Regions from separate parts of the Lysinibacillus sp. NPDC047702 genome, predicted to be linked through region 1. Evidence: riboswitches for the same ligand, from Rfam matches in the RefSeq annotation. Region 1 holds a riboswitch; each other region holds the start of a gene.
The links. A riboswitch is a leader RNA that binds a small molecule or an ion and turns the genes downstream of it on or off. The one in region 1 is predicted to bind cobalamin.
Positions count from the first base shown of each region.

Region 2: another riboswitch for cobalamin. It lies ahead of mmgD (citrate synthase); the one in region 1 lies ahead of cobT (nicotinate-nucleotide--dimethylbenzimidazole phosphoribosyltransferase).
Region 3: another riboswitch for cobalamin. It lies ahead of ACQKIM_RS16445 (glutaredoxin family protein); the one in region 1 lies ahead of cobT (nicotinate-nucleotide--dimethylbenzimidazole phosphoribosyltransferase).

Region 1 covers NZ_JBNNMG010000007.1:1,144-12,377, reverse strand. The annotation lists gene ACQKIM_RS05340 (sugar ABC transporter substrate-binding protein) at 1-276, shown strand, start outside; gene ACQKIM_RS05335 (sugar ABC transporter ATP-binding protein) at 363-1,889, shown strand; gene ACQKIM_RS05330 (ABC transporter permease) at 1,886-2,884, shown strand; gene ACQKIM_RS05325 (SDR family NAD(P)-dependent oxidoreductase) at 2,899-3,645, shown strand; gene ACQKIM_RS05320 (SDR family NAD(P)-dependent oxidoreductase) at 3,667-4,425, shown strand; gene ACQKIM_RS05315 (sensor histidine kinase) at 4,449-5,789, shown strand; gene ACQKIM_RS05310 (response regulator) at 5,816-7,120, shown strand; gene ACQKIM_RS05305 (DMT family transporter) at 7,331-8,191, shown strand; cobalamin riboswitch at 8,237-8,413, shown strand; gene cobT (nicotinate-nucleotide--dimethylbenzimidazole phosphoribosyltransferase) at 8,503-9,564, shown strand; gene ACQKIM_RS05295 (trimeric intracellular cation channel family protein) at 9,694-10,299, opposite strand; gene ACQKIM_RS05290 (aminotransferase class I/II-fold pyridoxal phosphate-dependent enzyme) at 10,569-11,234, shown strand, end outside.
Region 2 covers NZ_JBNNMG010000013.1:30,733-41,966, forward strand. The annotation lists gene ACQKIM_RS09135 (sigma-70 family RNA polymerase sigma factor) at 1-97, opposite strand, end outside; gene ACQKIM_RS09140 (class I SAM-dependent methyltransferase) at 391-1,005, opposite strand; gene ACQKIM_RS09145 (MFS transporter) at 2,133-3,332, opposite strand; gene ACQKIM_RS09150 (arsenite methyltransferase) at 3,493-4,308, opposite strand; gene arsB (ACR3 family arsenite efflux transporter) at 4,321-5,373, opposite strand; gene ACQKIM_RS09160 (ArsR/SmtB family transcription factor) at 5,374-5,691, opposite strand; gene prpB (methylisocitrate lyase) at 6,083-7,000, opposite strand; gene prpD (2-methylcitrate dehydratase) at 7,025-8,458, opposite strand; gene mmgD (citrate synthase) at 8,557-9,666, opposite strand; cobalamin riboswitch at 9,857-10,050, opposite strand; gene ACQKIM_RS09180 (NUDIX hydrolase) at 10,304-10,786, shown strand; gene ACQKIM_RS09185 (ABC transporter ATP-binding protein) at 10,911-11,234, opposite strand, start outside.
Region 3 covers NZ_JBNNMG010000035.1:11,146-22,379, reverse strand. The annotation lists gene ACQKIM_RS16475 (TetR/AcrR family transcriptional regulator) at 1-377, opposite strand, end outside; gene ACQKIM_RS16470 (NADPH:quinone oxidoreductase family protein) at 504-1,499, shown strand; gene dut (dUTP diphosphatase) at 1,756-2,193, opposite strand; gene nrdF (class 1b ribonucleoside-diphosphate reductase subunit beta) at 2,206-3,174, opposite strand; gene nrdE (class 1b ribonucleoside-diphosphate reductase subunit alpha) at 3,162-5,255, opposite strand; gene nrdI (class Ib ribonucleoside-diphosphate reductase assembly flavoprotein NrdI) at 5,252-5,611, opposite strand; gene ACQKIM_RS16445 (glutaredoxin family protein) at 5,608-5,832, opposite strand; cobalamin riboswitch at 5,953-6,130, opposite strand; gene ACQKIM_RS16440 (alpha/beta hydrolase) at 6,797-7,813, opposite strand; gene ACQKIM_RS16435 (response regulator) at 7,998-8,672, opposite strand; gene ACQKIM_RS16430 (sensor histidine kinase) at 8,675-9,835, opposite strand; gene ACQKIM_RS16425 (hypothetical protein) at 10,280-10,588, opposite strand; gene ACQKIM_RS16420 (protoglobin domain-containing protein) at 10,749-11,234, shown strand, end outside.

The DNA of each region.
Region 1 (11,234 bases):
AATGCTGCTGGTAAAAAAGGAAAAGTAAAAATTTATGATTTCGGTGGGGACGAGTGGTCCTTTGAAGCAGTTCGAAACGGTGATATTGAACAAACAGTTATTATGCTTCCAAAAGAAGAGGTACAAAAAGGAATGGAAGCGATTAAAAATCATTTTGAAGGGAAGGATTATCAATCCTTTTATGATTTAACACAAGAGGATATTTTACCAGGTACACCTTATGTAAATAAAAATAATATCGCAGATTTTGAGACAAAAGGGTTACCAGAATATTAGATTGAGCCATTATAAAAATATAGGGCAAGTTCACGGGCATTTTCTATTACCTCGTGTGCTTGCTTTATCAGGAGGGGAGTGATCCTATGACAAAGGCAGCACCTATCATCAATATCACTAATTTATCAAAAAAATATGGTGAGTTTTTTGCTAATCAAGGCATTCATATAACAATATCAAAAGGTCACTGCCACGCCTTTATTGGGCAAAATGGCTCTGGTAAATCAACACTTATTGGCATGCTTTCGGGCAGAATTAAGCCTACAGAAGGCAATATTTTTATTGACCAAAATGAATTACATTACGGCGATCCACATAGCTCTAGAGAGGCTGGCATTGCAACAATATTTCAGGAATTAACCATCATACCGAATATGACAGCCTTAGATAATGTATTTCTTGGCTTTAAGGAAGGTAAGTCTATTTTGGTCAATCGAAAAAAACGGTTAGAACGATTTTATGAATTGAGCAAACTTTTAAATACCCGTATTTCACCGAATTCTTATGCAATTGATTTATCTGTAGCTGATCAGCAGATTCTTGAAATAATGAGATGTTTAAATTTAGATTCCAAAATATTAATTTTGGATGAGCCTACATCCTCCTTAGCACAGAATGAGAGGGAGGCTTTATTAGAGGCTCTAATGGAATTGAAGAAAAGAGGAATCACAATCCTTTACGTTAGTCATCATCTGGATGAAATCATGAAAATCTGTGATTCATTTACAGTGTTAAAGAGTGGTGTAGTTACGGAGCATAGCAGCATAGAGGGATGGACAAAGCAAAAAATTGTACATGCTATGCTTGGAGAGGAAATCGACAGCGATTTTAAAGAAATTTTAGTGCAGGAGTATCCAAATCAAATTCCTTCAGAGGAGATTGTATTAGAGGTTGAAAATTTGGAGAGCTTCCACTTTTTAAAAAATATATCCTTTACGTTAAAGCGAGGAGAAATTTTAGGCTTGGGTGGATTAGTGGGCTCGGGCAGAAGCGCAATTGCTAACACGCTTTATGGACTAGGCGAAAATTGTAAAGGAACGCTTAAAATACAGGGGGAGTCAGTTAAAATACCTTCTACGCCTAGACAAGCAATTGGAAATGGAATCGTATTAGCCCCAGAGGACCGGAAAAAAACAGGACTTCATTTAGGCTTTGAGGTACATGAAAACATTAATCTAATTGATTTAAAGCGCATTGGTTCCTATGGCTTTTTATCTACTAAAAAATCAAAAAAACTTGCTCAACAATATATACAGGAGTTTAAGCTAACAAGACCCATTAATTCCATTGTTAAAAATTTATCGGGAGGAAATCAGCAGAAGGTTTTATTGTCAAAGGTTACAAGTGTTAATCCGAAGGTTTTAATAGTAGATGAACCTACTAGAGGGATCGATGTTGGTGTTAAGTTAGATGTGTTACGTAAATTAAAGGAGTTAGCGATGCAAGGTATGAGTATCATTATTATTTCCTCAGAGCTAGAAGAGGTGGTTGCTGTCAGCAATCGTGTACTTGTTATTTCTAAAGGAGAAATTGTAAGTGAGCTAAAGGGCAAGGACATTAGTGTCAATAAAATCGTTGAATCAACGTTTTTGGAAGGGAGTCACCAGGCATGATGAATAAACTATCTGAAGAACAGAAATTGACTTCTTCCAGAAATAGAAGTCTGAATTTTGGGAACATTAAAAATATAGGGTTTAGGTATGGAGTAGTTTTCGCATTTGTTGTGCTGATTATTATCTCCTCAATTGTTTACAATGGGTTTTTAAATCCTACTAATATATTAAATATGCTAAGTCAATTAGCGATTATTGGCATAATGGCTGCTGGAATGACCTATGTTATGATCACTGGCGGTTTAGATATGTCTATCGGAGGATTATATGCTGCAACGGCTGTTGTTTCTGCAAGCTTAGTAGATAGCACATCTATTTTTGTAGCAGTGATTGTCGGCTTATCGGTTGGTCTTATTGCTGGTTTGTTAAACGGTGTTTTAATCACTTATTTAAAGGTACCTCCTTTTGTAGCAACACTGGGTACAGGCTCTATTTTCACTGGCTTTGCATTAGTATATTCGAAGGCACAGCCATTTTTTGTGAAGGACCCAGCCTATAAATTTTTCGGTTCTCATTATATAGGACCAATTCCCGTTTCTGTCATTATTCTAGCTGTTATTTTTATTACGCTAGGAACAATTCTCTCTTACACACTATATGGTAAGGCATTATATGCAGTAGGAGGCAACAGTGAGGCTAGTAGATTAGCAGGATTAAAGACAAATCGACTAATCATTAGCACCTACATCATCTGTGGTCTATGTGCATCCATGAGCGGTATCATTTTATCTTCCCGACTTGCACAGGGTCAGGCAAATATAGGGGAATCAATTGTTTTGGATGTAATAGCAGCTGTCGTTATTGGTGGTACCTCACTTTCAGGTGGACAGGGTGCAATTTGGCGAACATTTATTGGTGGAAGTATTTTAATTATGATTTCAAATGTTTTTGATAGTCTTTCTATCAGTACTTATTGGCAATCTATTTTTAAAGGCGCCATTATTATTGTCGCTGTTATGATCGATTTTTATGGACGTTCGAAGATTCAGAAATAGAGAGGATGAATAAAATGCGCTTACACAATAAAGTAGCAATTATTACAGGTGCGGGAAATGGACAAGGGCTGGCAGAGGCTGAATTGTTCTTACAAGAGGGAGCGAAAGTGGTTGCAACAGATATTAATGAAGAGGCATTAGAGCTTTTGAGGAAACGGCACACAGGAAATGATAATCTTTTCGTGCATAAACATGATGTATCCTCTGAGACAGAGTGGGAGATTGTTATCAAAAAGACCATCCAATTATTTGGGAGCTTAGATATTTTAGTGAATAATGCGGGCATCCCTTCTCGAAGCTCAGTGATACATGAGGATTTAGAGGGTTGGAATAAGGTTATGACCATTAATGCGACAGGTACTTTTTTAGGCGTTCGAAAATGCGCAGAGCACATGATGAAGCAGCAAGCAGGAAGTATTATTAATATCTCTTCTGTCTATGGAATTATCGGTGAAAAAGGCTATGTTTCCTATCATGCCTCAAAGGGAGCTGTCAGAAGCTTAACAAAGGCAGCGGCAATGGATTTAGCAGAATACAATATCCGCGTGAATTCTGTGCATCCTGGCATGATTGAAACAGAGATGACACGAGATCTTTTTGAGAATAGCGAAAAAGCGAAATGGATGAAGGAAGTAACGCCATTGCCATTGCTCGGAAAACCTCAGGATGTAGCCTATGGCGTTTTATATTTAGCGAGTGATGAAGCAAATTTTGTGACAGGCAGTGAGCTAGTTATTGACGGAGGCTGGATTGCGAAATAAAGATTATTGATGGAGGTATTTATGACAAAGCGTATTCTAATTACGGGAGCTACTGCTGGTATTGGCAGAGCCACTCTCGATAAATTTTATCAGGAGGGCTTTCATATCCTCGCATGTGATATTAATGTAGAGGAAAGTAGCAGGCTAAGTAATATTTATGGTGCTCAAGTTGATTTTATAGAATTAGATGTTACAAAAGAGAGTAACTGGAAATCATTACAAAGATATATACATGACAAAGACTATCGAATTGATGTATTGTTTAATAACGCTGGGATATTTGTCATGAATGATATAGCTACAACTACAGATAAAGAGTTTCAGGCTATGTTTGATATTAATGTGAAGGGTAGCTTTTTAGCTTTAAAATATATTGCACCTATTATGTATAAACAGGAAAATGGCTCGATTATTAATGCTTCCTCCAATGCCGCCTTTTTTGGTGCAAAAGGTCTAGGGATATATGGAGCAACTAAAGGTGCCATACGAACACTTACAAAAAACGCAGCAATGGAATTTTCACCATATGTAAGAGTGAATTCCATTCATCCAGGATATATTCAAACACAAATGATTGAGTATGCGGCACAAAAATCAAATAAAACGCCACAGGATCAGGCAAAGTATGTACCATTAAAAAGATTAGGACGTCCAGAGGAAATCGCCTCATTAGTCTATTATTTAGGGAGCGAGGAAGCATCCTATATTACGGGTAGTGAAATAGTTATTGATGGTGGTGTATCTAGCGGCCAATCGATCTGGGAAGAGGAACAATCCTAAGAAACTAGACAGGGGTGAGAATAATGTATTTATCGTTAAAATATAAATATCTTATTCTTACCCTCATTGTATTTATTTTGCCCTATTTTATGATGACAGTGATTTATATAAATAATGTTGGAGAATATCAAAAGAAGCTTTTAATAGAAACAAGACTAGAGGTATTGAAAAAAATTCATTATTTTAATTCGTCTTTTGAGAATAATCAAGCAAGCACAAAGGTATATCATGAAGTGTTAAATTCAATTTGGGGCAGCTACTCTGATTTCCTGTTATTAACTGAGCAGAAGGATATTAGATTCAGCACGAATTCCCATATATCAGAGCATGAGGAGTATTTTCGTAAATTAGAGCCCAAGAAAACCAATTACTATAAAATTGATTATTTGAATGTAGAACGAATTCTGATGTATTCATTTGATCCCTTTAATAATTGTTACTATGTTGTTATTGCTACATCTGATTCCATTTTTAAAGAGCTGAATAATAAAAAGGAGGATTTAATGGCCTTTGCAATTGCCTCCACTTTACTGCTAACTATTATCACATTTTTATATTCCAATAAAATTAGTACGACTTTGCAAATGCTTATTGAGCGTATTACCTCTTATAGAAAAGCAGTTTATCATATTGAAGATATTGAGAAGAAGTCTGCTTGGATTAATGATGAGTTGAATATCGCCAATCAAGAATTAAATCAGACAATTGCTTATATGGTAGAAAAGGAAAAAGACTATGTTCGAGAAAACTATGAAGCACAATTAAATAATTTACAAAGCCAAATTAATCCACATTTTCTTTACAATACCTTAGACAATATCAATCAATTAGCTATGATTCATGAGGTTGAGGAGATCTCTACTTTAAGCGTTGGACTAGCAAAGCTTTTTAGATATAACACGGGCAATAGTGAAAAGGAAACAACAATTGAAAAAGAGCTTGAGATTATTGAAGAATACATTAATATTATGAAAATCAGAGTTTCTTATTTAGTATTTCATATTCAGATAGAAGATAATGATTTATTACAAAATGCTATTCTAAAATTTACACTTCAGCCAATCGTTGAAAATATTTTTAAGCATGGTTACAGCTATAAAGAGTCTATATCGATAAATATTGATATTTATCGAAAAATAAATGATGTCGTAATTGATATTTATAACAATAGCGAATATAGGGACATTGCTCAAATAGCGATGCTAAATGAAAAAATAAATGAAGAAAATCATGAGGGCAGCATTGGATTGAAAAATGTAAATAGACGATTAAAGATAAAATATGGAGAAGCATATGGTGTTACAGTTCTAGTTAACGAACAAAAATATTTTGTGTCGAGAATTCTATTACCATATAAGAAATAATGTCTTCTAACGGTGAGGTGAGCTCTATGAATATATTTATAGTAGAGGATGAGAACTTTATTAGAGAGGGACTAAGCTTTTTTATCAACAGAAATTTTACTGAATCCCTACATGTCTTTTCTTATGCAACTGGGGAAGACATGTTACTGGCAGCTAAGGATATTTCCCCTGACATCGTTTTATCGGATATTAATTTACCTGGTATGAGTGGAATAGAGGCTGTATGGGAGCTAAAAAAGTTCCATCAATTTAAGGTGATTTTTCTATCTGGCTATGATGACTTTCAATATTTGCAAAGTGCTATTCAAATTGGGGCAGAGGATTATATTTTAAAGCCAATTGATTATAAAAATCTAAAGCTAAAGCTTTCACAAACGATGGAAGCATTGAGCATGAAGAGACAAGTAGATTATGCTATCAAATATAATCAATTATTAAATTTAATATTGGCCTTTGATCAACAAATGACGGATAGTAATATCTATTCATTTGAATACTTTGTTATCAGCATCAATCAAACAAAAAATATAGGAATTCCACACGCTCATGAGCTATTTTATTTTAATATTTTTGGGGAGCACATTGAGATTATGAATACCGATTTTGTTTTGTCGTATAGTCAGGATCATCATATCGTTCTGCAAAGAAAAGACTTACATGATGTAAATCAAGCCGTGCTAGAGTTACTGCTGAAGAAGCATCTAAATACAAGCGGCACTGTGCTAAACAAAAGAAAATCCATTTTTGATAATCAAATTCTTACGGATGAGTTAAAATTACAAGAATTTATAGGGGTTTTACAAAATACAAACATTGATTTTCAGCAAAGATTAGAATTCATGATTACGTTCTTATTACAATATAGCATTCATTTCAATTGCTTTGAAACGTATAACAGTGCCCAAAAAATTATTAGTATTCACCATCAAATGATTAAAGAAGACAATTTATCAATAATAGTAAATAGCTATATAGAGCCGCTCGTAGATAAAATACTTAATTTACATGGCAATAGGGATGATTTAGGGAAAAAAATAGTCGATTATATTTATACACATTTTGATGATCCACAGTTAGATTTGAATTATTTATCAGGCATATTTAACAAAAGCCAAGCAAATTTAAGTATATTAATTAAAAAAAGCATTGATAAAAATTTCATCCACCTGTTAAATGAGCTTAGAATTGACAAGGCAAAGCAGCTACTAGTTCATAGTAATAAAAGAAATAATGAAATTGCTTCGTTAGTGGGCTATAGTAATGAAGAGTATTTTAGTAAAGTATTTAAAAAATATGTTGGGATGACACCCGCCAAATATCGAACTATTTAAATAGTACGTGGGTTTCGGTAAAATAACTATAGAATGTCCGGTTGAACATAGAAAGGATGGGATGAGTAATATGTTCCGATCAATAGCACCTCCAACAATGTCTTTACAGTAGAATCTACTGTTTAAGGCATTCCACACTAGCTTGCTCTTCTTTCAATAGATTCTACTGTATAGGCTAAAAACTATATAAGTAGAAAGTAGGAATCAGAAGTGAGCGGAAAATTTGCATTTGTTTTATCTATGATTATCTTTGGAGCTGTCGGTGTTTTTGCAAAATATATACAGCTACCATCCAGTGAAATTGCATTCTGGATGAGTGTCATTGGCTCTTGCTTTTTATTGGTAATTTTCATCGCAAAGAAAGAAAAAATAACGAAAGCATCTATTCTGCCTAATATATGGCCATTGCTACTATCTAGTGTAGCATTATGTGGGAATTGGATTTTTCTTTTTCAAGCATACAAAGAAACAACCATTGCAAATGCAGCGCTTAGTTATTATTTTGCGCCAGTTTTAGTGATTTGTTTATCACCGATTATATTAAAGGAAAAACTGTATCTAAGAAAAATTTTCTATGTCTGTGTGGCGCTGGTTGGATTATTCTTTATTGTCCATAGCCAAGCTGCAGGAGAAAATGGGCAGGATATCGGTATAGTGTATGGGCTTATTGCAGCATGTTTCTATACATTCGTAACCTTTGTCAACAAGTATATTCATGGACTTAAAGAGCCTGCTAACACAATTGTGCAGCTTTCTTTAGCAGCGTTATTTCTGGCACTTTATCTTTCTGGAACAAATGGATTCCAAATCATGCATATCGATATAAAATCCATTAGTTTACTTATAGCATTGGGTATTGTCCATGCTGGTATAGGCTTCTATCTTTTCTTTTTGGGAATGAGTCAATTAAAGGGGCAAAGTATAGCCATTCTAAGCTATATTGACCCTCTAACGTCATTGGTTATCTCAACGGTGATTATAGGAGAAAAAATGACTGTGATACAAATAATAGGAGCCATTCTATTGCTTGGTGCGACCTTTATTAGTGAAATCGATGAGAAAGAACTTTAAAGGCGTCATATTGACAGCAAGAAATCTTTACAGTAAATTTAAAGTAATTGCATAATAGCATTGGGTGCCCATTATGGGAGAATAGGGAATAAAGTGAGAGTCTTTAGCGGTCCCGCCACTGTAAAAAGGAGTTTCATAGAGAATGCCACTAGCATGGTGCTGGGAAGGTTCTATGAAATGTTGAAATTAAGCCAGGAGACCTGCCTAATTGCTTCGATTATATAGACGATGGAAAAGTCTGTAGTTTATTTGTGATGAATAAACTGCAGGCTTTTTATATTGTCTCGAAAGATAGAAAGGGGAATAGTTTCATGCAATTATTACAGCAAACGATTAAAAAAATTCAAAATGCGGATAGCCGTATGATGGAGAAAGCTAGGGAATATATAGACTCTCTGAGCAAGCCACCTGGAAGCTTGGGGAAATTGGAGAATCTTGCTGTACAGCTTGCTGGTATTACAGGAAAATTATTTCCTAAAATTGAGAGCAAGGCAATTATTGTCTGTGCAGCAGATCACGGTGTTTGTGAGGAGGATGTTACTTCCAATCCACAAAAGGTAACCTTTTTACAAACAATGAATTTTCCAAAAGGGCTAACGGGTGTTTGTGCAATCGCCAGCATAACCAATGCCAAAATTGTAACGGTCGACGTTGGTGTAAAAGAAGATTTACCACTTGATGCTGGAGTCATTCTAAAGAAAATCAAATATGGAACAGACAATATGGCAAAGGGTCCAGCTATGTCAAGAGAGGAAGCTATTCAATCCATCGAAGTAGGAATTGAAGTCGCAACGAGCGAAATTAAAAATGGAGTGGATATTCTTGGAACTGGAGAAATGGGTATTGGGAATACTACCCCAAGTGCAGCTATCCTATCCGTGCTTCATGCCTGTCATCCAAATGTAGTAACAGGAATGGGCGCTGGTGTGGGAGCGGGGGGAATTGCGCATAAGGTGAAGGTTATTCAACATGCTATTGCATTAAACAAGCCCAATCGCCACGATGCTATTGATATTCTTGCAAAAGTTGGTGGCCTAGAAATAGGTGCTATGGCTGGAATTGTACTTGCTGCGGCTGCAAATCGCAAGCCTGTTGTTATTGATGGCTTTATTTCTACGATTGCTGCCCTCATAGCATTTGAGCTTGAGCCAAAAGTAAAGGACTACATCATTCCTTCCCATGCCTCAGAAGAACCAGGTGCAAAAATAGCAGCCAAGTTGCTAGGGGTAGAACCAATGCTACATATGAATATGCGTTTAGGAGAAGGCTCTGGTGCAGCTTTAGCCTTTCCAATTTTAGAGGCAGCATGCTCCATGATTAAAAACATGGCTACACTTGAGGAATCTGTAGTGCTAGTAGAAACGAATGAATGAAGCACACTTTCTATTTATAAATGCTGATGGTTGAAAAAATATTTGCTTGAGGCATTTCTTGGCAGCAGCAAAAAGTATAACAAGCCCATTTAATCGAACTATTTGGGCTTGTTACTATTCATAAAATGGTTATGCTCGATTCAGCTTTCGTAAAGGCAAACGCCATTTCTTCATATAGGAAAGAACTCTTAGCACTGTAATTATTCCAAATAATCCATATAAAAAGAGGTCGCCTGTTAAAACTTCTAAACCAATCACAAGTCCTGCAAGAGCTGCCCAAACACCATAAATTTCATCACGTAATACGAGAGGCTTGCGTCTTGCTAATAGATCCCGAACAATCCCGCCTCCTGAACCAGTTAAGACAGCAGCTACAATAACCGCACTAATTGGCATATCGAGCTTTACCGCATAGAGGGCACCTTGAATAGCAAATGCAGATAAGCCAATTGCATCTGTGAAGTTTCCCCAGCGATGCCAATGCTGAATTAGATGATGTGGGAAAATAAAAAATATAGTAATCGCCGCAAGCGCAATTTGAAACATCATATCCTGTCCCCATAACGTTGTAACAGGAAGGCCAATAAGCAAGTTACGAATTGCCCCACCACCAAAGGCAGTGACAATACCGAGTATATAAACACCGAATAAATCGTATTCTTCCTCCATGGCGATAATTGCCCCAGAAATAGCAAAGGCAATTGTTCCGATAATACTAAAAACCTCCCAAGCCATCCCTTCACCCCTTCTGAAAAATATTGTACTTTCTCATTAACGTTAAAGAATTCTATTAAATGTAACAGAATCTATGAATTTTGTAGTCAAAATATCGGAAATAATGAAAGAAGTCCGCACATTAGCTTAGCGCATATTACGAGTAGAAACAATAGGCAAGTTTTGCAGACACATCTACAAATTGTTAAGATGGGATAGGAGTTAAGTGAAAACTTCAATTTGTGGGTATATGTGCCCGTGATTGAATAAATGTGAATGGAGAAGAACGAATGACTTTTACAACGAATTTAACAGAAGAAACGTTAGCGTTAGCTTCCAAAATAGAGGACAAGGTTCGCCCCTTTCATAGGAAGGTAGACGATATGGCGTTCTTTAATCAACAAAAGGTGCTTGCAGCTTTTAGGAAACATCAAGTGAGTGACTATCATTTACACCCTTCTAATGGATATGGCTATGATGATGAGGGACGTGATAATTTAGAGCGTGTTTATGCAGAGGTTTTCGGAGCGGAGGCTGCCATTGTACGTCCACAGATAATTTCGGGGACACATGCTATTACACTTAGTTTATTCGGTGTGTTACGACCGGGTGATGAATTGCTGTATATTTCAGGGCAACCATACGATACATTACAATCCATAGTAGATGGCGGTGACAAGGATACTGGCTCATTAAAGGATTATAAAATCGGTTATCGTCATGTGGATTTAATGGATAATCAAATGATTGATTGGGATGGTGTAGAGGCCGCTATTACAGAGAATACAAAAATGATTGCTATTCAACGATCAAAGGGCTATGCAACACGTCCATCTTTTACTATTACAGAAATTGCTGATATGTGCGTGAAAATCCGTGAATTAGCACCACTGGCTATCATCTTTGTCGACAATTGCTATGGAGAATTTGTAGAGGCTCAGGAACCGACAGAGATA
Region 2 (11,234 bases), on a different contig from region 1:
CCGTACGATAAAGAATCAATTCATATTGGCTAATTAACTGTATAAACGCTTCTCCATCTCCTTTTTGAGCTTTTTTTACTAGAAATTCAGATTCCATCTATAACACCTCTTCTTTCCTTACATACCGTTAGAGTATTTTGAATAGTAATTAGTTGCATTGAAGTTAAATGTTTTTATAAAGCTATTGCACTTAGCATTTAAGTACATGAAAATAATGACGGTGTTTCGGGAAATCAGTCGGTTTAAAAGATATTTGATTAACAAACAAAATAAAAAAACAAGAGTTGGTCAACAAGTGTTGAGTTTGCTCTTGTTTTTTATTCGTATTTTCCTTAGCTAAGGTTTTAATATTATGTAAACTGTAACTGTAAAACCTAAGACCATTCTTAACTATTGAATCCTCTTTGAATCAAGAATAAACATAGATGAATCGTGTCCCATGAATATTTTACTTCCTGTATAAAAAGTTTTGAATTGAATATCCCTATACCCTATTTTAGTCATAATGTCGGCTAGCTCTTCTGGATTAAACCCGTTATGAACAATATCTGAAACTATTTTTTCATTTTTATTAAAATCTACGATTAGTAAATGACCGCCTTCATTAAGAACATCAAATAATCTTGATAAAACTAATTCAACATCATGAATGTGGAGTAGAACCTGAGTCATAAAAATATAGTCGGCTTGTACATGTAAATCTGACAAACTTTCCTTTTCAATATCAAAGCATAATGAATCTACATTTTGAATTTTTAAATCAGTTATTTTTTGGTTTATTTGATTAATCATGTTTTGTGATGTATCCAGAAAAAGTATAGAATTAAACTCGTTTAACAAGTTCATTCCGACAAGACCAGTTCCACACCCAAAATCAATAGCATTCTTACTTTTAGTATCAATTAAAAAATTTTGGATGGCATCTGATGAAATCTTTGCAATTTGGATTCTTTCAGGAGTGTCATATATATTAGCTATCATTTCAAACTTATCAGTATTTCCCATTTCAATCTCTCCCTATCAGCAATATTAAATAAGTCTCATTAGCTTACATTTCTTCATATCACAATTCAACATTTAACTCAATGGTACTCAACAAGTATATTACTTGGTGTTAACTCCATATCAATAACTTTTTTGAAAAATAAATCAGGAAATTTTTATGATGGATCTTATTATCTTTTAAAATTTTATTCCTCATTTGATTTTTTATAAACTTTTACAAAACTGTTCAAGTCTATTTCCTTTGACAATCATATCACAACTGAACGTTTAACATTTATATAAACCTAAAGAAGTAAATTGCACAGTTAGTACAAAAAACGTTTATCTTTTTTTAATTAACGCATACGTTAGTTAACGTTCATTAACTTTCCAATCTTCTTCATACAAAGAACACGCCTGGTTATTGCTCTAATATATATAGTATTGGAAGTAAAATTAAACCTATTAGAACAAGTATAGGAATCGAGGAAAGAATTAAAGCAAAATTTCGTAACTTACCCTTTTGGCTAAAAAATGCAGCTAGAAATGACGTTATAATTAATAAAATGACCAAAATGTCCCCAATTTCCGAGGTTCCGTTCACTACGATTGGTGTAATAAAAGAAAAATTAATGAACAGAGAAAACAGTAACAATGAAATAATACTTAAATATCTTTTTATCATAATTACTTCCTCTCCTCTCTCTTTTATACAATTGACTATATTTAACATAAAAAGTTTCCTTTTGTTTAAATTAAATTTTCCAGTTAAGTTAGCATACCTCATAATTCAATAAATATTAACATAAATATCCAAAAAATCACCTCACCATATAGAAATCACAACAGGTAAGATGATTTTAATCAACTTAAAAATAAAGAAATTTATACTGATGCATTCTTTTACTGAAAACATATAGGAACACTTTTTCTAAGTAATGTTCAAATCAAAAGAATAGACTAAAAATTTTATGCAAGTTTCAAGACCTAAGTAATGATTTTTTACTGGACTAAGATCTTCATATTGCACTTTCTTTCATTTGTATAATAAAATCAGTGCTTTTTTTACAATTTTTGATTGAAAAACTATTGGAAAAAACCTTGATTTCTCATCCTTTAAGAATATGTTTTTGCATCATAAGTTACAATTATACTTCTTCATCATTGAGTTCGTAACGTCTATATTTGACCATTGATATAATTCCTAGAATAGGTCCAATCGCTAAAATTGAAAATCCCCACTCCCAACCAAGGATCTTCTGAATAATAGGGATGAGATTGATAGAAAATATAGTAATTAGGAAACCAATACACATTTGAAAGGTAAGGGCTGTACCTACATATTCAACTTCAGCAATTTCTGAAACTGCTGCAGAGAATTGGGCCGAATCGGAAATGACAGACATCCCCCAAATCATTGCAATTATGAGTGTTAACCAAATAGATTGTCCAAATGTAAAACCTATTAAGATAGAACAGATGGCACTGATTAACATAGAAATAATCGTTAAATTGGCTCTTCCGATTTTATCTGAGATTAGTCCACCTACCACACATCCAATCCCTCCTGCAATTCCTATTGAAATAAATGAGGATAATGCAATGAACCAATGCGGAGTTTCTGATGAATAGGTTAAGAAACTAGCTGTTAAGAAAGCAGGAAGCCATGTCCACATTGCGTATAATTCCCACATATGGCCAAAATAGCCGTAGTTCGCAAGCATTACTGGTTTATTCACTACTACTTTTTTTATTAATTGAAATGAGAATGGCAATTTTTGTGATGTTACAGGAGCATCTTCTAAAATAGTAATGACGATAATAGCCGATAATAGAGACAATACTGAGCTACAAATTATCACGAATTTCCAACTTAATGAAGAAAAGAACACCACAACAAAATGTGGTAATGATGAGCCTAATGTTAAAGCTGCTATTAAGATACCAATCGCCAACCCACGTTTTTTAGGAAACCATTGTGATAAAATTTTTACAGCTATTGGGTATACACCAGCAAGGGTTATGCCAGTTAAAATCCTTAATAGAATTCCGAATAAGCTGGAATTGACTAGAATTAGTAGGGTATTCAATATTGCACCTAGCAATGCTGAAATTGCAAAAACCTTTCTTGGATTAAAACGATCAGCAATCCCAAAGTATGAGCTAAATAATGCTCCTATTACAAATCCAATAGGAACAGATGCAGAAAGCCATGCTTCCGAATCTGAGCTTAGGCTCCAAGCTGTAATTAACTCAGGTGCAATCACTGATGCACTATACCATAAGCTTAAAGCACATAATTCTGATAAACCTATCCATAACAATGCTCTCCAAGAACCTTGAATCATCATATCCCCCCTCTGAAATAATATTGAATAATATAAATTATACAAGGATTAAGATATACTTCTCCATGGTTTTTGCTCTTTCAATAAATTAAATAAAATCTACCACTGATCTCATTATTTGGTTGGATAATAATCGTGTTCACGTGTTTAAAGGTTATCTCTATTCGTTTTCCTTTTTAACGGCCTGAATAATTGCTGAGACAATATAATTTTCTAAATCATAATGAGGTTCCCATTCACGGATAAATTCTTTTGACTCATCTTTTGGTATGATTGAGATATTAGTAAAGCCTGCATCTCTTAAAAGTGTTTTGTATTCTTCAATTGAAATGGCACCAGAGACACAGCCAGAATATAGATTCATATCTAATAAATAACTCTCTGGTAAGGCTGCTGTTAACACAATATCTGAAATTGCTAAACGACCAGCTGTTTTTAAAATACGGTATGCCTCTTTAAATACCTGTGGTTTGTTTGGCGATAGATTGATCACACAATTTGAAATGATAATATCAGCGGTATGATCAGCAACTGGCATGTGCTCAATTTCACCTAAACGAAATTCTACTTGTTCATATCCAGGCTTTTCTGCATTACGACGTGCCTTAGAGATCATTTCAGGTGTCATATCAATGCCAATTACCTGACCGTCTTTTCCTACTTTTGGGGCAGCCAAGAAGCAAACGAAGCCACCACCTGACCCTAAATCGACAACAATTTCTCCAGGCATCAAGTCCGCGATAACTTGAGGGTTGCCACAGCTAAGTCCCATATTTGCTCCGTTTGGGATAGAAGCTAGTTCCTCTTTTGTATAGCCCATTTTTTGCGAAATCTCTTCAATGGAAACATTTTGATTTCCTTTTGGGCTACAGCAGCTAGGAGCTGGCGTACAGCATCCCTGTGTACTGTCTAATTTCAATGCTACCTTCGCATAGCTTTCACGTACATTTGCACGAATATTATCTTCACTTTTCATCTAAAATCCTCCTTATATGGTTTTAAAATATTTTTTCTGCCAGCGTAAAGCAACCCATACAAGTCCAATAAGTACTGGTACTTCAACAAGTGGTCCAATAACAGCAGCAAAAGCCACTCCACTGTGAAGTCCAAAAACACCGACAGCTACTGCAATGGCTAACTCAAAATTATTACTAGCTGCTGTAAAAGATAGGGCTGCTGTAACAGGATAAGATGCACCTGCTTTACGAGAAGAGAAGAATGAAATAGCAAACATGACCACAAAGTAAATAAATAATGGAATAGCAATTCTTACTACATCAAGTGGTAACTCTATTAATTTCTCACCCTTTAATGCAAACATCATCACAATTGTGAACAGAAGTGCTATTAAAGTAAGTGGTGAAATTTTTGGTAAAAACTTTTCCTTATACCACTGTTTTCCTTTTGTTTTCATACTGATCCATCGTGTGAGAAACCCAGCAGCAAATGGTATGCCTAAGTAAATAAGTACGCTCTTGGTAATCTCCCACATGGAGATGGATACATTAAAATTCTCTAAACCAAACCAACCAGGTAATATATTTAAGAAAAAGTAAGCAAAAATCGAATACGTCACGATTTGAAAAATGGAGTTAAAAGCAACTAAACCAGCTACATATTCACGGTCTCCACGAGCCAGATCATTCCATACAATCACCATTGCAATACAGCGAGCTAATCCAATCATAATGAGCCCAGCCATATACTCTGGATAATCACGTAAGAAGATGATCGCTAGAAAGAACATCAAAAATGGTCCAAGTAACCAGTTTTGAAAAAGTGAAAGTAGAAGCACCTTCCAATCCTTAAACACTCGCCACATTTCCTCATATTTCACTTTCGCTAATGGTGGATACATCATCACAATTAACCCTATAGCAATCGGTATCGATGTTGTGCCAATAGACATGGACTCTAATGCTTCACCAATATCGGGCATGATGACACTTAATAAAACCCCTATTCCCATTGCAAGGAATATCCAAAGCGTGAGGTAACGATCTAGAAAAGATAGCTGTTTAGTTAAGGGTTCATTATTCATTTATTTCTCTCCTTCATGGCAACAATCAGAAACACAATTACACCCATTTAAAGGCTGAATTTGGTTTAAAATCCCCTTCATCAGTGGGGTTTGATCTTCCACTAGACGATAATGTTTCCATGTCCCTACTTTTCGCTCAGTAATAATGCCTGCCTCCTTTAATTTTCGTAGATGCTGACTAACTGCGGGTTGTGAAATGCCTAGAACATCTACAAAATCACATACACATACCTCCCCATGTTTCATACATGCAAGTAATTTAATGCGATTTAAGTCAGCTGCTGCTTTTAATTGTTTTTCAATTAGTGTGTTTTCCATTTATCTGCACTCCTTATATAACCATATACTTATATATAATTTTAAATAAAATCCCCTGACTAGTTAGAGGTAATTAAATTTATATATAATTATATACTTATATTAAAGTTACTAAGTAATAATTACAATACATTCCTTCAAAAAAGTTTTAGCAAAGACCTTTTATATATGCATTGATTCTTTATTAATTATTAATACTTCTACAAGATTATTTCAGTTCTTGCTACAATACCATTTGAAAAAGCACATACAATCTATTCATTTATCGCATAAAGTGCAAATGTTTTGGGTACTTAGTGAATAATCTCGATATTCAAACCTATTGCATGGAGTTAATGATTAACTAGAAGTTCTTGTCCTTAATACAGACAAGAACTTCTGCTCATTTAAATTACCCTTTTAATTCCTCTTTGGGTAGTATCGTTTTAGCTAGTTCAGTATCTAAATTCTCGAATTTGTAATAGGAAATCGTGTCATATAATTCGCTTCTAGATTGCATATCCTCAATAGCTTCTTTTTGAGTTCCTGTATTTTTTATTAATTCAAATACGTGTTTATAGGCTTTGGCTGCTACTCTCATGGATGTTACTGGATAAATAATCATAGAATAGCCCATATTTTCGAATTCTTTGGCCGTATAATAGGGTGTTTGTCCGAATTCAGTCATATTTGCCAATAATGGTGCATTTACTTCATTTGAAAATTGTTTAAATTCCTTTTCATTTTGCAGTGCCTCTGGAAAAATTGCATCAGCCCCAGCTGCTATATAGGCTTTTGCGCGTTGGATGGCTAGTTCTAAACCTTCTACAGATCTCGCATCTGTACGTGCGATAATAACTAAGGTTGGAGCTATTTGCTTTATGACCTTTATTTTTTGAATCATTTCCTCTTGAGTTACAAGTGTTTTTCCATTCAAATGACCACATTTTTTCGGTAAATTTTGATCCTCTAATTGAACTGCGGCCACACCTGCCTCTACCATTTCACGAGTTGTACGTGCCACATTTAATACACCACCAAAGCCAGTATCAATATCCACTAGCATTGGTAAATTTGTAGCTCGGATAATATCTCTAGCACGTTCTGCTACCTCATTCGAATAAATCATACCTAAATCAGGTAAGCCACGACTCGCGGTATAGGCGGCTCCAGATAGATATAATGCCTCGAAGCCTACTTTTTTAGCCATTAAACCAGCCATAGCATCATGAGCTCCAGGTATTTGTAAAATATCCTTATGAGCTATGAAAGCTTGAAATTGTTCAGCCAGTTGTTTTTGTGAAACAGTTTCATTCACAATCCATGCCATCTATCAAAAACCTCCCTTCTCTAATTAAATAAATAATTCAACAAATTCATGAACATAGCTATTTTCAATAAGCTCTTGATTCGCGCATAGCTGTTTTATTTTATTCAATTGCTTTGATGAATAATGAGTACTAATATTTCGTTGGAATTTATCAATAATTTTAGGGAATGCTTCCTCACGGCGGAAACGGTGACCTAATGGATACTCACATTCTATTAATTCAGATGATGAACCATCTTTATAGTAAATTTGCACAGCATTGGCAATAGAACGTTTGTCTGGATCTAAGTAATCGATGGTATATTGTGCTTTTTCAACAACAACCATTTTCTTTCTCAGTTCATCTATACGTGGATCTGCAGCCACGTCATCTTCATAATGATCTGCGATAATGTCGCCATACATTAATCCAATTGCTGTAATATATTGAATACAGTGATCACGGTCAGCAGGATTATTGAGTGGTCCCTCTTTATCTATAATGCGAATGGCTGATTCATGTGTTGTAATCACAATTTTTTCAATATCTTCTAAACGGTTTTTCACTTCTTCATGTAAATGCACAGCGCATTCGGCAGCCGTTTGTGCATGAAATTCAGCCGGGAAAGAAACCTTGAAGAGCACATTTTCCATAACATAAGATTTAAGTGATCTTGCCAGCTTTAGTTCTTGTTTTTTGAAGAGTACGTCCTGGAAACCCCATCCAGGTGCTGATAATGCAGTTGCATACCCCATTTCTCCTTTTATTGCCATCATAGCCAATTGTACAGCCCTGCTTGTTGCGTCACCTGCTGCCCATGATTTTCTTGACCCTGTATTAGGTGCATGACGATATGTTCGTAGGCTGGAATTATCAATCCAAGCATTTGATAATGCATTAATAATTTCTTGACGTGTTCCACCTAACGCTTTTGTAACAACAGCAGTAGTCGCAATTTTTACATATAAAACATGATCCAATCCTACACGATTCAAGCTATTTTCCAATGCTAAAACCCCTTGGATTTCATGGGCCTTAATCATCATTTCTAATACTTCTTTGATTTTTAAAGGCTCTTTGCCTTGTGTAATACGTTCACGGCTCAAATAATCCGCAACTGCTAAAATGCCACCCAAATTATCAGAAGGATGTCCCCATTCAGCCGCAAGCCATGTGTCGTTATAATCCAACCATCGAATCATACAGCCGATATTGAAAGCTCCTCTCACTGGATCCAAAACGTAAGAGGTACCTGGTACACGTGTACCGTTTGGAACGATTGTCCCTGGAACAACTGGACCAAGAAGCTTTGTACATTCAGGATATTGTAAGGCTAAAATTCCACAGCCTAAAGTATCTAATAAAACATAACGTGCTGTTTCATAGGCTTCTTCACTGGTAATCGTAGTATTTAATACATAATCTGCAATATCGCTTAATAATTGATCTGTCTTAGATATTTCATTAGTTTTTATCATCTATATCTTCCTTTCACTACCTCTATTTGATATACTAGTAAGTTGATGGACATTGGTCAGAATGTCCATCAGTACTATGGCGAGTTGTTATATGTTGATTACACTGTTACTTCTTCAAGGTTATGACGCTCGCCCATATAATGAACGCGAGGTCTAAACAGCTTGTTATTTTCATGCTGTTCAATCACATGTGCACATAAGCCGACGGTACGAGAGCTAAAGAAAATTGGGGTATAGATTTCAATAGGCAGTCCAAGCATGTAATATACAGGTGCTGCGTAGTAATCTAAATTTGGATACAATCCTTTTTCCTGCACCATTACTTTCTCACCAGCCTCACACATGCGATATAATAGATCGTCACCATGTTCTAAACATAATTTACTTAATGCCTCTTTCATTATTTGTGCACGTGGATCCATTTTCTTCATGTATACACGATGACCAAAGCCCATGATTTTTTCTTTCTTTTGCAGCAATGTTTCAAAGCCTTCCACTGTCTTTGCTTCAAGAAGCATATACATCACAGCCTCGTTTGCTCCACCATGTAAATTTCCTTTCAATGATGCTACAGCTCCAGTTAAAGCTCCATATAAATCGGATTGTGTAGAGGCAATAACACGAGCCGTAAATGTAGAATTAGGCATTTCATGTTCACTATATAGAACAAGGGATTGATCGAAAGTTTCCTCCTCCAGCACTGTTGGCTTTTTTCCAGTAATCATGTAAAAGAAATTCGCACTATAAGAAAGATTACTATCGGGCTCTACTACCTCTTGTCCATTGAGTACACGATAGCTATTCGCTACAATATTTGGCATACTTCCTAAAAGTCTAAAGGCTCTCTTTAAATTCTCCTCTGTAGAACGATCATCGATTTGCTGATCATAGCCTGCTAATACTGATATCCCAGTTCTCAGCCCATCCATTGCATGTGTTCCCTTTGGCAATAGCTTAAAAATATGAAAAATTTCTTGTGGAACCTGATAGTTTGTTTTCAAAATGGCTTTCAGTTCATTCTGTTGCGCAATAGCTGGTATTTCTCCGTTGAATAGTAAATGCACAATGTCTAAATAAGAATATCGCTTCGATAATTCAATCAAGTCATAGCCTCTTATAACAATTTGACTTTGTACTGTGTCTAAAAAAGATAATTTAGTCTCAGTGGCAATGATTCCATCTAGACCTGGTGAATAATTTAACTCCATACATTACAGCCCCTTTGTTTATTCATTCTTGTAAGCGTTAACATTCAAGCGCGAAAGAACAACAAAAAAACAACTTCTATCCTTTTAGAAGTTGTTAATCTACAAATACATGACAGAGTAAAAAACAGCGAATTTACAATAATTCACAATAATCATACTGTAGCTAACACCTCCCTATCCTCGTAGGTCAATTGATGCTTGTTTAGTGGCAGGTCTCCTGACTTATGATCAACGCTACAATATCGCCTTCCCATTTTGATAAACAAAACAGTGGTATTGTTATTGAGCTCCTAAATACAGTTGCGGGACAGTGTTGGACTCTTACCAACTTCCCTTTTAATCAAATGAAATCACTTCACTTGAACCACCAAAATTTAGCATATTCAATTTGTCTTTTAACCTTATCATAGAGATTCAAAAACAATCAATATAGGTAAAATTCAGAAAAGGCAGTTTATCAAAAGCTATTTTCCATTTTTAAAGAACTATTCTATATTTTTTAGCATTATTTCGTACAAAAAAAGATTGTTAAGGGATGAAACTAGCCTACTTTCAAAAGTAATTAAGAAAATAGAGGTTTCTTATTTAGCAAAGCAGAACTATTTATATGAATAAATTTTTAGTAGGAGTGGAAATTTTGGGGTATATTTCAGAATTAAGAAAGCAGTTCGGTAGCAGACCAATTATAAGCGTCGGAGCGACAATCCTTGTGGTAAACAATGACAAGAAAATTCTCTTTCAAAAACGCTCAGATACATTTAATTGGGGATTACCTGGTGGTTCAATGGAACTGAACGAAACTTTAGAGGAGGTTGCTTCCCGTGAACTTCATGAAGAAACTGGACTCGTGGCTAATGAATTTGAATTGATAGGTGTTTTTTCAGGACCGGATTATTATTTTCAATATCCTAATGGTGATGAAACATATACGGTCATACATCTTTATTTAGCTAAACACGTAAATGGTGTATTAGAAATGAAGGATGGTGAGAGTTTGAATCTTACATATTTCAGCAGAAAAGAGCTTCCAGATAATATAGAAAAGAGAACAAAAGCTATTTTAGAAAATCTGGGAGATAAATTGTGGGATTTACATAGTTCTTTTACCAAGCAATCGTAAAATAACAATAACCCCGTTCCAAATTAGGGATGGGGTTAAATGTGTTATTCAAAATGGCAAATGTGATTTATCTTTGGCGATTTTTTCAAATACACTTTATATAATAGATAGTATGGAAAGCTCATTATTCTCTATTATTCTTACTACTTCTTACCTGGGGGTGCGATGGCAAAATAGCATTGGAAAGTTCAAGAGAAGCGGGATGCTGGAATGTTTCCCCCTTCCTGATTTCTTCCACTAGCTGACCATGCTGCATGACAAGTATGCGGTCTGACATAAAACGTGTTGCCTGTAAATCATGAGAAATAAAAATATATGCAAGTTGCAAATCTCTTTGAAGTGTTTGTAATAGCTGGATAATATGCTTCTGCAATATCATATCAAGACTACTAATGGCCTCATCTAATACAATCAATTTTGGATTTAAAGCAAGCGCTCTAGCGATGTT
Region 3 (11,234 bases), on a different contig from region 1:
TAAAATTTTAAGTTGATTCTTTTATACTCTTCATTGCCGTTTGCTTGAGCTAAAAAATCTAAATACACTCTGTAAAATTTTTTATTTTCCTGAGGTGATACAAAAACAGCATTTACGTAGGCTTGGAGTTTTTCTATAGCCGTCTGATACTTGGCGATTTCTTTTATTTCATAACTATAGATTTTGTTCGTAGTGGATTCCAGTAATTCTAATAATATGTTTTGCTTACTCGTAAAGTAGTAGTGAACTACCCCTTTTGAAACATTTGCATGGTTGGCAATATCCTGTAATGTGACATTATCATAGCCCAAGCTTGAAACAGCATTAAAGGCTGCTTTCATAATTTGTTTTTTTCGTTCTTCCTCTTTCTTTTTCATAGGAGCCTCCGATGACTTGATAAAAGTCATTATACATGAAAAGAGGATAAAATCCAATTTTATATTGACCGGTCAGAATAATTTTGTTACTGTTTAATGGAATTAAATTGTAGGAGGGTGTTTACGATGACATTAGAAGGCTTTAAAGCATTAGTAGTAAATAAAGATGCAGAATTTACAGTGAAAGTTAACGATCTTACATTAAATGATCTACCGAATGGTGAGGTGTTAATTAAAGTAAGGTACTCTGGCATTAATTATAAAGATAGTCTTGCTGCGATTCCCGATGGTAAAATCGTTACTTCATATCCTTTCGTACCTGGAATAGATTTAGCTGGGACCGTTGTTTCCTCTGAGGATCCTCAATTTAAAGAAGGTGACGAGGTGATTGCAACTAGCTATGAAATAGGTGTAACCCATTTTGGAGGCTTTAGTGAATATGCACGTATCCCATCTAAATGGGTCGTGTCACTTCTAAAAGGTCTCTCCCTTAAAGAAGCAATGATTATTGGCACTGCAGGATTTACAGCAGCATTGTCTATTCAGAAATTGGAGGAAAATGGGGTAAATCCAGAAAAGGGGAAAATACTTGTTACTGGAGCAACAGGTGGTGTAGGTAGCTTTGCTGTCTCTATTTTGTCAACACTAGGTTATCAGGTAGAAGCAAGTACTGGTAAAGAATCTGAACATGAGTATTTAAATAACCTTGGAGCCACTTCGATTGTTTCTCGTGAAGAAGTATTTGATGGGAAAATCAGAGCATTAGGCAAACAAAAGTGGGCAGCTGCTGTCGATTCTGTAGGAGGAGAACCACTCGCTTCCTTACTAAGTCAAATTCACTATGGAGGGTCTGTTGCTATTAGCGGATTAACTGCTGGAACACAACTTCCTACAAGCGTCTTCCCATTTATTTTACGAGGGATTAATCTACTTGGAATTGATTCTGTTTATTGCCCAATGGACATTCGATTGAAAACATGGAATCGTTTAGCGACCGATTTTAAACCAGCAAATCTTGATAATTTCATTCATCAAGAAGTAACACTTCAGCAACTTCCTGATTTTCTCCCTATTTTACTAAAAGGCCAAGCCAGAGGAAGAATACTTGTGAAATTATCATAAAAAAATGTAACTAGCAGTAGCCTAAAAATACTATGCAACCATCTACATTAAATATGATGGTTGCCTAGTTTTTCGAAGCGTTAATGTGTACAGATCCGTTGTTATACAAATCTTATATCTTAGGCTCACCATTGTATTTACGTTATTTTCATTATGCTTTTCATCGAGTTTATCACAATTAAAAAAGAATTAAGTTCAGTATATACCGAACCTAATTCCTTTTCAGTTATAGAATTTCTTTCAAATTCAAATAATCTTATTTTGTACCACTCGCCCCAAACCCAGTCGTTCCACGAACCGTTTGAGATAATTCATTTACTTCTAGTAGCTGAATTGTAGGGACAAGCTGAATGACCATTTGTGCGATACGCATTGATTTTTCTACTATAAATGCTTCTTTACCATGATTGATTAAGATAACACCTATTTCGCCTCTGTAGCCCTCATCAATAGTGCCTGGACTATTAAGAACTGTTACACTATGTTTTAATGCTAGTCCGCTTCTTGGACGAATTTGAGCTTCCGTTCCTTTTGGTAATTCAATTTGTAAGCCTGTTTTAATTAGTTTAGCTTGTCCTGCTGGTATCTCTATTGCTTCAATTGAGTAAAGATCCATTCCAGCATCACCTGGATTGGCCTGCATAGGAAGCAATGCATCAACATGGATTCTTTTGATTTTTACGTCTAAGTTCATTATTTTTCATCCTTAACGATTAAAATTAAATGTGTCGTCTGTAATCGGTGCTACTTTTGCCTTGGCATAAGTCGAACCCTTTTGTGAAAAGAAGTCGTATGTAGAGCCTTCATTACGAATACCATTCATAACAATAGGATTAACTTCTTCTTCCGGGAACATTGATTCGAAACCGACATTCATTAACGCTTTATTAGCATTATAGCGTACATAGGCTCTGACCTCAGGAGATAATCCTGTTTCTGCATAGATATCATCTGTATACTTCATTTCGTTTTGATATAAATCTAGTAATAATTCATAGCCCCATAAATGTAGCTCTTCTTGTTTTTCTTTTGAAAACTGCTTAAATAGATTTTGAGCAAAAAACCCGACAGCTACTCCATGAATTGATTCGTCACGTAAAATAAGTGAAATAATCTCTGCACTATTTCGTAGGAAGCCTTGTCCACCTAAGTACAGTGGATAGAAAAAGCCAGAGTAGAAAAGGAAAGATTCAAGCATTACAGACGAAAACATTGCTTTCCATAAACTTTCAGAATCTCCATCTTCAATACTGTTATAGATATCCGCAATCTTATTAGCCTTATATTGTAGATATTCATTTTTCTTTACCCATTCAAATAGCTCGTCTATTTCCTCGTTCGTACAAAGTGTTGTAAATATATAAGAATAGGATTTAGCATGTATCGCCTCGAATGCATCAAAAACGGTTAGAACAGCCTTCTCTTGTAGATCAGCAGTAAAAGCTGCAACACGATTCATACCGATATTTGTCTGAACTGTATCAAGTAACGTTAATCCTGCAAATACTTTTTTATACGTATCCTGATGCTCAAAGCCTTTCCACTGTTTGATATCTTTACTTACTGCTATTTCTTCAGGGAACCAGATTTGCTTCCATTGCTGATCCCAAAATATTTGTGCAAGCTCACTTGTTGCCTTATTCCAATTGACTGCCTCATATATTATATTTGACATGCTACACACTCCTCTAAGCTTTGTAAACGTTGACGAACATAGTAAACGGACTTAATTCCCTTTATCCATGCATAAATATATACTTTGGCCAATTGTTCTGTAGTCCAATTGTCAGTTACATAAAGCGTCATAGAAATGCCTTGGTCAACATGTTTTTGAGAGGCTGCATATAAATCGATTAAGTCATATGGATCAATATCGTATGCTTCTACATATAAATGACTGTTTTCATTTGTTAAATGTGGCATTGGATAAATTGTTCGGCTATCCGCATAATCACGTACCTCTACACGCTCTGTACAAGGAGCAATAGAAGCGGTACAGCTACGGATGTAAGAAATACTTCCAGTAGGTGCAATCGCCAAACGATATGAATGAAATAATCCATTTTGCATTACATCCTGCTTTAAATTTTCCCACATTTTTGCCGTAATGATCGGAATATTTCCAAGCGCTTTTAGCACAACAGGTGACAGCTCTTCCTCTGTTTTATTTACATATTGATTAAAATAGTTGCCTGAAGCGTAATCACTTTCCTCAAATCGGTGGAAGGTTTCGCCTCTTTCTTTCGCCATCTCCATTGAAGATTTGAGTGAATAATAATTCATCGCCTCCATAAAGCGATCCATAAAATCAATAGATTCCTTTGAGCCATACATGATTCCCTCAGTAACAAGATGACCATGGAGATTCATACAACCAAGCCCTACTGAATGCATTAATTTATTTGCTTTTGCAACAGATGGTACATTCTTGATGTGCGTCATTTGCGACACATTTGTTAGTAAATGCATAGCTGTATCAACTAATGTTTCGAAATCATTTACTTTGCTTGCTGCATGGATATCAATTGACCCTAAGTTACAAGATACATCTAGCCCATATTCATTCGGCACATCTTGGTCAGTAATAATACTTGTTTCTTGAACTTGCAAGATTTCTGTACATAAATTTGACATTTTCACACGACCAATATTTTTAAGCGGATGCACGTTATTGACATTATCATCAAAAATTTCAAATGGATAGCCTGATTCAAATTGTGCTTTTTTTACCTCTGTATAAAGTTTACGTGCATTCAAGCGCTTAATTTTACGAATATTCGGATTATCCAGTAACTCATAATACATTTCTGTAATTGAAATCTCAGACATACGTTTACCATATTCTTTAAAAATATCATATGGACTAAACAATACAATATCTTTATCACGTTTCATCAGTTCAAAGAAAATACTTGGTAAAATAATTCCTGTTGATAAAGTTGCTAGGCGAATTTTATCATCAGCATTTGGTTTTTTGGATGAAATAAAATTTTCTATGTCAGCATGAAAAATATTTAAATAGACAACGCCCGAGCCATTTCGTTGTCCTAGTTGATTGGAATAGCTGAAAGAGTTTTCTAGCAATTTCGCTACTGGGATTACACCACTTGCACGATTTAGAATCTCTTTAATTGGATCACCCAAAGGACGTAAATCTGTTAAATTTACTCCAACCCCACCGCCAAGGCGTGATAGCTCCAAGCAATAACCAATATTTTCAGCAATACTATTCATTGAGTCATCCATTGATAATTTAAAGCAGCTTACTAGTTCTCCACGTGCTTTTTTTCCACTATTTAAAGCTGTTGGTGTTGCAGGCTGATACGCTTCCATCATCGCTTCAACAGAACGTTCTGCTAAGATCATGTCACCTTGTGCTAAATACAAAGCAATAATAACAATACGGTCCTCATATTTTTCTAAAATTTCTTCCCCGTCACGGCTCTTCATAGCATAACTATCATAAAATTTACTCGCACTCATAAAGGATGGGAAACGGAAATGATAATCATATGCCTTTTTGTACAGCTTTTTAATAAATTCCATTTCATACATATCGATAAATGCTTTTTCATAATAACCCTCATCGACTAAATAACGGATTTTTTCCTCAATATCAATAAAGTAACGTAGACGCACGTTTACATATTCTAAAAAGTAGCGGCGTGTTGCTTCTCGATCCTTTTCTAACTCTAATTGACCTGTTGTACTATAACGATTCAGTACATCATTATTAAGCTTTAAATATGTTTTCATGCGATTACCCTCATTTCATAAAACGTTTGTATTGCTTCATAATCATTTTGATTTCCTCGTAAATCTAATTTACGTACTAGAGGCACATGATACTTTGCTGCAATTTTCTCACCAGCAGCGCCAAAAATCGTATGGCCGAAGTTACTGTTGCCACTTACAACTACACCCTTGCAGTAATTCCCGTTTTGTTCTAAAAAACGAGCCACTTTAGTAGGGATATCACCTAATCCGTCAGTGTATGTTATTAAAAGGTATGGCTCACCCAACAGTAATTCCTCAGAAAGTTCCATTGATTTCCCCCTTAATTTAGAGACAACATTTCGGACATTTCCTGTACGACTAGCATAGACGATCATAGTGTAATCAGCTCGATTTGAGAAACAATTTCCTTAACATCCCCTATAAATGTCTCATTATATTCAAGAACTGGCACACTTAAAAACCCTGCATCCATAATAGTTTGCTTTGCTTTTTCATCATGATCTATATTCACAATTTCTGCTTCAATTCCTACTCGTTGTAATTCAGATTTTACCCAAAGACATTTCGGGCAAATTGTTTTCGTATAAAGTTTCAAATAAATCCCTCTTTTCATAATATAAAAAGGCTTTCCCTTCAAGAGAGATAGCCTAAAATGGAAACGTTAAAAATACATAAAAATAGCTACGTCCCCATTTCTTAATCCCCGAAGAAATGATTGTTGTGTTTTATATAGGCAGGTCTCCTGGCTTTGCTTCACTCTCTGATTTCCTTCCCATGCGAAAGCACAGTGGCTTAAATCATCGTCAGCTTTACAGTTGCGGGGACAGCGTCGGTATTGTACCGAACTTCCCTATTAAACTACATATAGTAGTACCCGAATAAAACAAACACAATATATTGTTTTTCCAATAGAACTAAGTGTACCATCCTTCAAAATAAAAGTAAATCTAGATTAGAGACTTCTTAATAGTAAGATTATTCGATATTTTCCGCCAAATGATGTTAAGCAAGTTGATAGCTAGGCAGCTTAACGCTATAGAACAATAGTCCATCTATTATTTCAACAATAATAGACAACTGATAAAGAAATATGTAACACTATGTATTTCCTTAATCAACTAATGTTAAAGATTAAAGTCCGTTTCTTGCCTTTCTTATGCAAGAAATAATTATGTAAATACCTTTTTGGAATATAACATCAAAAATATAGAGGCATAAGCTACTACTAATAATCTTTACATAAAAACAGCCCTTATTCCGAAGAAGAATAATAGACTGTTTTAATTTTGATTTTTAATAAATCCTAACAAATTATTCTATACCGAATAAATAGAGACAAATCCTTATAACTGAGGATAATAATTTATATAATCTAATTGCTGTTATAAGATTATACTCTCTTTCACAGTCTATTAAACTATCATAGACTTCTTTCACTTTACCATTTTTCGAACTATAAAAGAAACTATTTTTAAATAATCATTTTCCCATTTGTAACATATTATATCCCTTAAGAGGAATATTCCCAATCAAGATTTCCGACAGATATCAAAGCTTACCTATTTAAATGTTTCGCACATCCATCTATAAAATTTTTCCTTCTCTTCAAATTGTGGATAATGAGCTGATTGCTCGAAAGAAATAAATTCTTTTTTATCCGCTTCCATTACATCAAAATAATTTTTTGCTGCATTATATGAAGTCATAGCATCGTATTTACCCATTACAAAATAAAATGGTAAATCAAGTTTGGTAACTATCTTAGGTAGTGGCTTATCAAAAACCTCTTTAACAAGTTGTGCTTGTGTCTTAGCTATTCCATTGTTATAGCGAATAAAATCCAATAAATTATACTCACGACTTAATAGTATATCGCCATCCGACATATTAATAAGTCTTGTAGCGCCGCCGTACTTCCCTACATAACCTCTTGGAGCCGCTGACTCTCCAGCATGTATTTTTTCAGCGATTCCCTCTAAGTACTTCACATCTTCTGTATTTCCGGCTTTTTTCGCTTCACTTATTGTATAATTCAAATTATCTATTTCACTTTCTTGCATATTACTCACCTGACCAATTCCAATATAGGCTTCATATTTTTCTGGAGCTTTATAAGAAGCCCTAGTTGCTAGGTATGTTCCATAAGAATGGCCTATTAATATTACTTTCTCTTTGCCAAAACGTTGGGAAATATAATCTGTAAGTGCTATTAAATCATCTACAAGTACATCTGCTGTTAAGTTAGAATAATCCTCATTAAACTGATACGATTTGCCGCTTCCTCTTTGATCATAATTAACGACCGTGAAATCCTTTTCTAATAAGTCTTCGTACTTGGCATAAGGAATTTCGGACACACTCGGCCCCCCGTGTACATATATAATGACTGGGTTATTTTGATCACGGCCTCTAATCATGATTTGCTGTTTGGTACCATTGATCTCAACTTGTTCTAGAACGTTAATACTGTTATCCCCTTTTATATTCGAAGTCCATGTAGGCCTGAAAAGTGCGATTACCAGTATTATAATAATGAATACACCGACATATTTTATTAATCTCTTTAAATTTTTCATCTAATCCCTCCTCATACTCAATACTCTACAAATGAAAAGTAATATATTGTAGTGCCGGTAAGTCACTAATAAGTCATAAATAAAACGACAAATTATGACCTTTGACTAATATTTAAAATAAGGGGCTGCAATCAAAAAAAGAGTGTAGATAAAGTTTACATCGACTTTATCTACACTCTTTTACTTAATGTTTCTTATCTTCTATAAGACTCTCTCCCATGGCTTTATTAATAGCGGAAGATCTGTTTTTTACATTCAATTTCGAATAAATGGAAGAAACATAATTTTTCACAGTACCCATGGAAAGAAACATTTTTTCTGTAATGTCTTGATTGGACAATCCTTGGGTTAAACATTTGAGAACTTTTATTTCTTGATTATTTAAATCATATGGATGATTTATAGCGTTATGGTCTTGATCCGAGTGTGAGTTATGATTTAATTGGATCTGACCGAATACCTCTTTTGCTAATTGTTGAGGAATGAGGGAACCTCCGTGATAGACCATTTTAATTCCCTGAATTAAAAATTCTGGATCAACAGCCTTTAATATATACCCCTCTGCACCAGCGTTTAATGCATTTAAAACGTGAGTAACATCTTGAAAAGTAGTTAGTATTATCACTTTTATATGTGGCCAACGTTTTTTTATTTCATCTGTTGCCTTTACACCATCCATCACTGGCATTTGAATATCCATTAATAGAATATCAAGATTTTCCCTTTCGCATAAAGCAATTGCCTTTTCTCCATTTTCCGCAGTTCCAACAATCTCAATGTCAGAAATACTTTCAATTACAATTTTTAAGCTTTTTCTTAAAATCTCTTGATCTTCAACTATTGCTGCTTTAATCACCATCATTAAACTTCCTTTGCCATTGGTATATTACATGTTATTCTCATACCATTATTCAATTTAGTATAAAAGTTAACTGTCCCAGCTAATGCTGATACTCGATCTTTCATTGAGCGTAATCCAAATCCTAAATTCAATTCCTCACAACCATTTCCATTATCTTCAATAAGAATAATTAATTCTTCTTGTTTAAATGAAATATTTACTTTAATAAAAGTTGATTGTCCATGTCTTTTCGCATTTGTAAGCCCTTCTTGTATACAACGAATAATAACAAATTTTACTCTTTCACTAACTTTGGTAGCTTCACCTTCAACATTCAGTTTTATATCTGTTGCTGTATGTTTCATAAAATCAGCAATCAATTCTTTCACCGATTCAACAAGAGTTTGATGATTCATTGGCGACATATGGTGAATTGTTTTTCTCACATCGTTCAATCCATTTCGTGCTAAATCTGAAATCTCCTTTATACTTTTTTCTGCTTCTTTTTTATCTGCTCGATATAGAAAAGGAAGTGCATCTAAACTTGTTATGACTGATGTAAAAATATGGCCTACTGTATCATGTAAATCTTGAGAAACTCTATTTCGTTCCTCCCTAATTGTTAGTTCCTCAATCTTTTTCGAATAATATTCCAAATCCCTATTTTTCTCTTCAATAGAGGCAATTAACTCTTTATTAGCGTTATTGACAATAGTCATCCTACCTAAGCAAAAACCAATACCATAAAAAATAATTGTGTCAATAAAAAGTGCAAAGAAATCCTTATTAATGAAGAGACTGCTGGCCCATGTACCAACTACTAAGAAAGGTCCTAACCAAATTAATGGCTTAACTTGACAAGCATAAGCAATAGTTAAGATAGGCACGAGTAGAAAACTATAAGTTACTGAAATTTCATGCTGACTTGATAAGTAAATAAACAAAGAACCAGTTAACAATACCTCGGTCATTAAATAATATTGGAACTTTATAAGCCCGGGTCGATAAAATAGATGGGGTATTATATAAGAACAACTAGCCCATAAAAGTAAAATCCACTTTTCTGAACCAATCGTACTAATGAATATCGCATATCCATTATATGTAAACCATATCGTACGCATAAGAAATAAAAAATAGTCCAACCAGTGCCATTTCCTTTGATCTATTATTGCTTTCATATTTTTATACTCCCATCTTTGGTGTCTATACCATCCTATAACTAATTATTTTCGAATTATAATTGGTGATGATAAATTGAACTGCACTACAGCTTCAAAGGAGCCAACATTTTTCTATTCTTCTTGTATGTATTTGGCTATATACAGCTACAATTTTTTACAGAAGATTATCCATTATAGATACATTTTTAATTAAAATAAATTTACAACCTTATAATTTTTCATTTTTTAATTATACCATTTCCTTCCTCAGTCACCAGTTAGTTTAAGTGAGATATTGTTGGCTTACTATGTAATTGATGTTGTTGTTTAAAAAATTCTCTTAATGTGGTGAGAATAAATATAAATTCTCCATCAATCAAACCGGTATAATTCACCTATTAGCAGAAGTAATAAATCTATTTGTGTTCGTAATTACCACTGACGCTTTATTTTCGCAAAAAATCAATTTACTGAATCAAGATAAAATACATCTCTAAGGTGCATGTTATTTGTCCTGAATAAGATTTGTTTAATCAAATAGCTTTTGATGTGAGAATCTGTAAGGAAATCTCCCTCATAATAATCCCACCCTCCTTCTAATTTAACTAATCCATATTTATCGAAATCCCATGTTCGAAGATCTAAAACTCCTGATTGTGCTTTTGGAGCTTCTCCTAAAGGCTTTGTTCTTATTGATTGATTACAGATAAATAAACTGAATAACATTAATAAAAATACCGTTGGGATAAAAATTCTTTTATATTTTTTCATTACTACAATTTCCTTAGTTTTTTGAGAATTTTATGAGAATTATTTTATATAATAGATCAGTATCTATGTTAATAAATTTTTCCATTAATCGGAATGTAATCCAGCAGTTTTGACCTGTGAAATGAGATGGATTAAAAAAATACAAGGGGCTAGAAAAACTATGATGTTTGCAAAAAAAAAACCAAAGAATTTTAATTACTTTTCTGAGACAAACTATTCAGATATCCAAACAAACGAACGCTTTCAAGAAAAATTAGATTTCCTCGCATTGACTAAAATTAGAAGAGACTCAGTAAGCTTTCTACGTTCTATTTACCAAGATAACCGTAAAGACATTTTAGATAAATTCTATAATCGGTTATTAGAAATTCCTGAGTTTAAAAATGTTATTAGCACACATTCGACCATTGATCGTTTAAAAGGCTTATTTGATGCGCACTTCATTAGCTTATTTGAAGATGAGTTAAATATAGAATATGTATTTAAACGTCGTAAAATTGCCTTTACACATGCACGTATTGGGGTATTACCAAACTGGATGATTTCAGCGTACACATTATTTAACCAACTAATCATCCCTTTAATTGTGTCCAACCTATCACATAATCAAGAAAAAATGCTTAATGTCCTATTAGCTTACGATAGC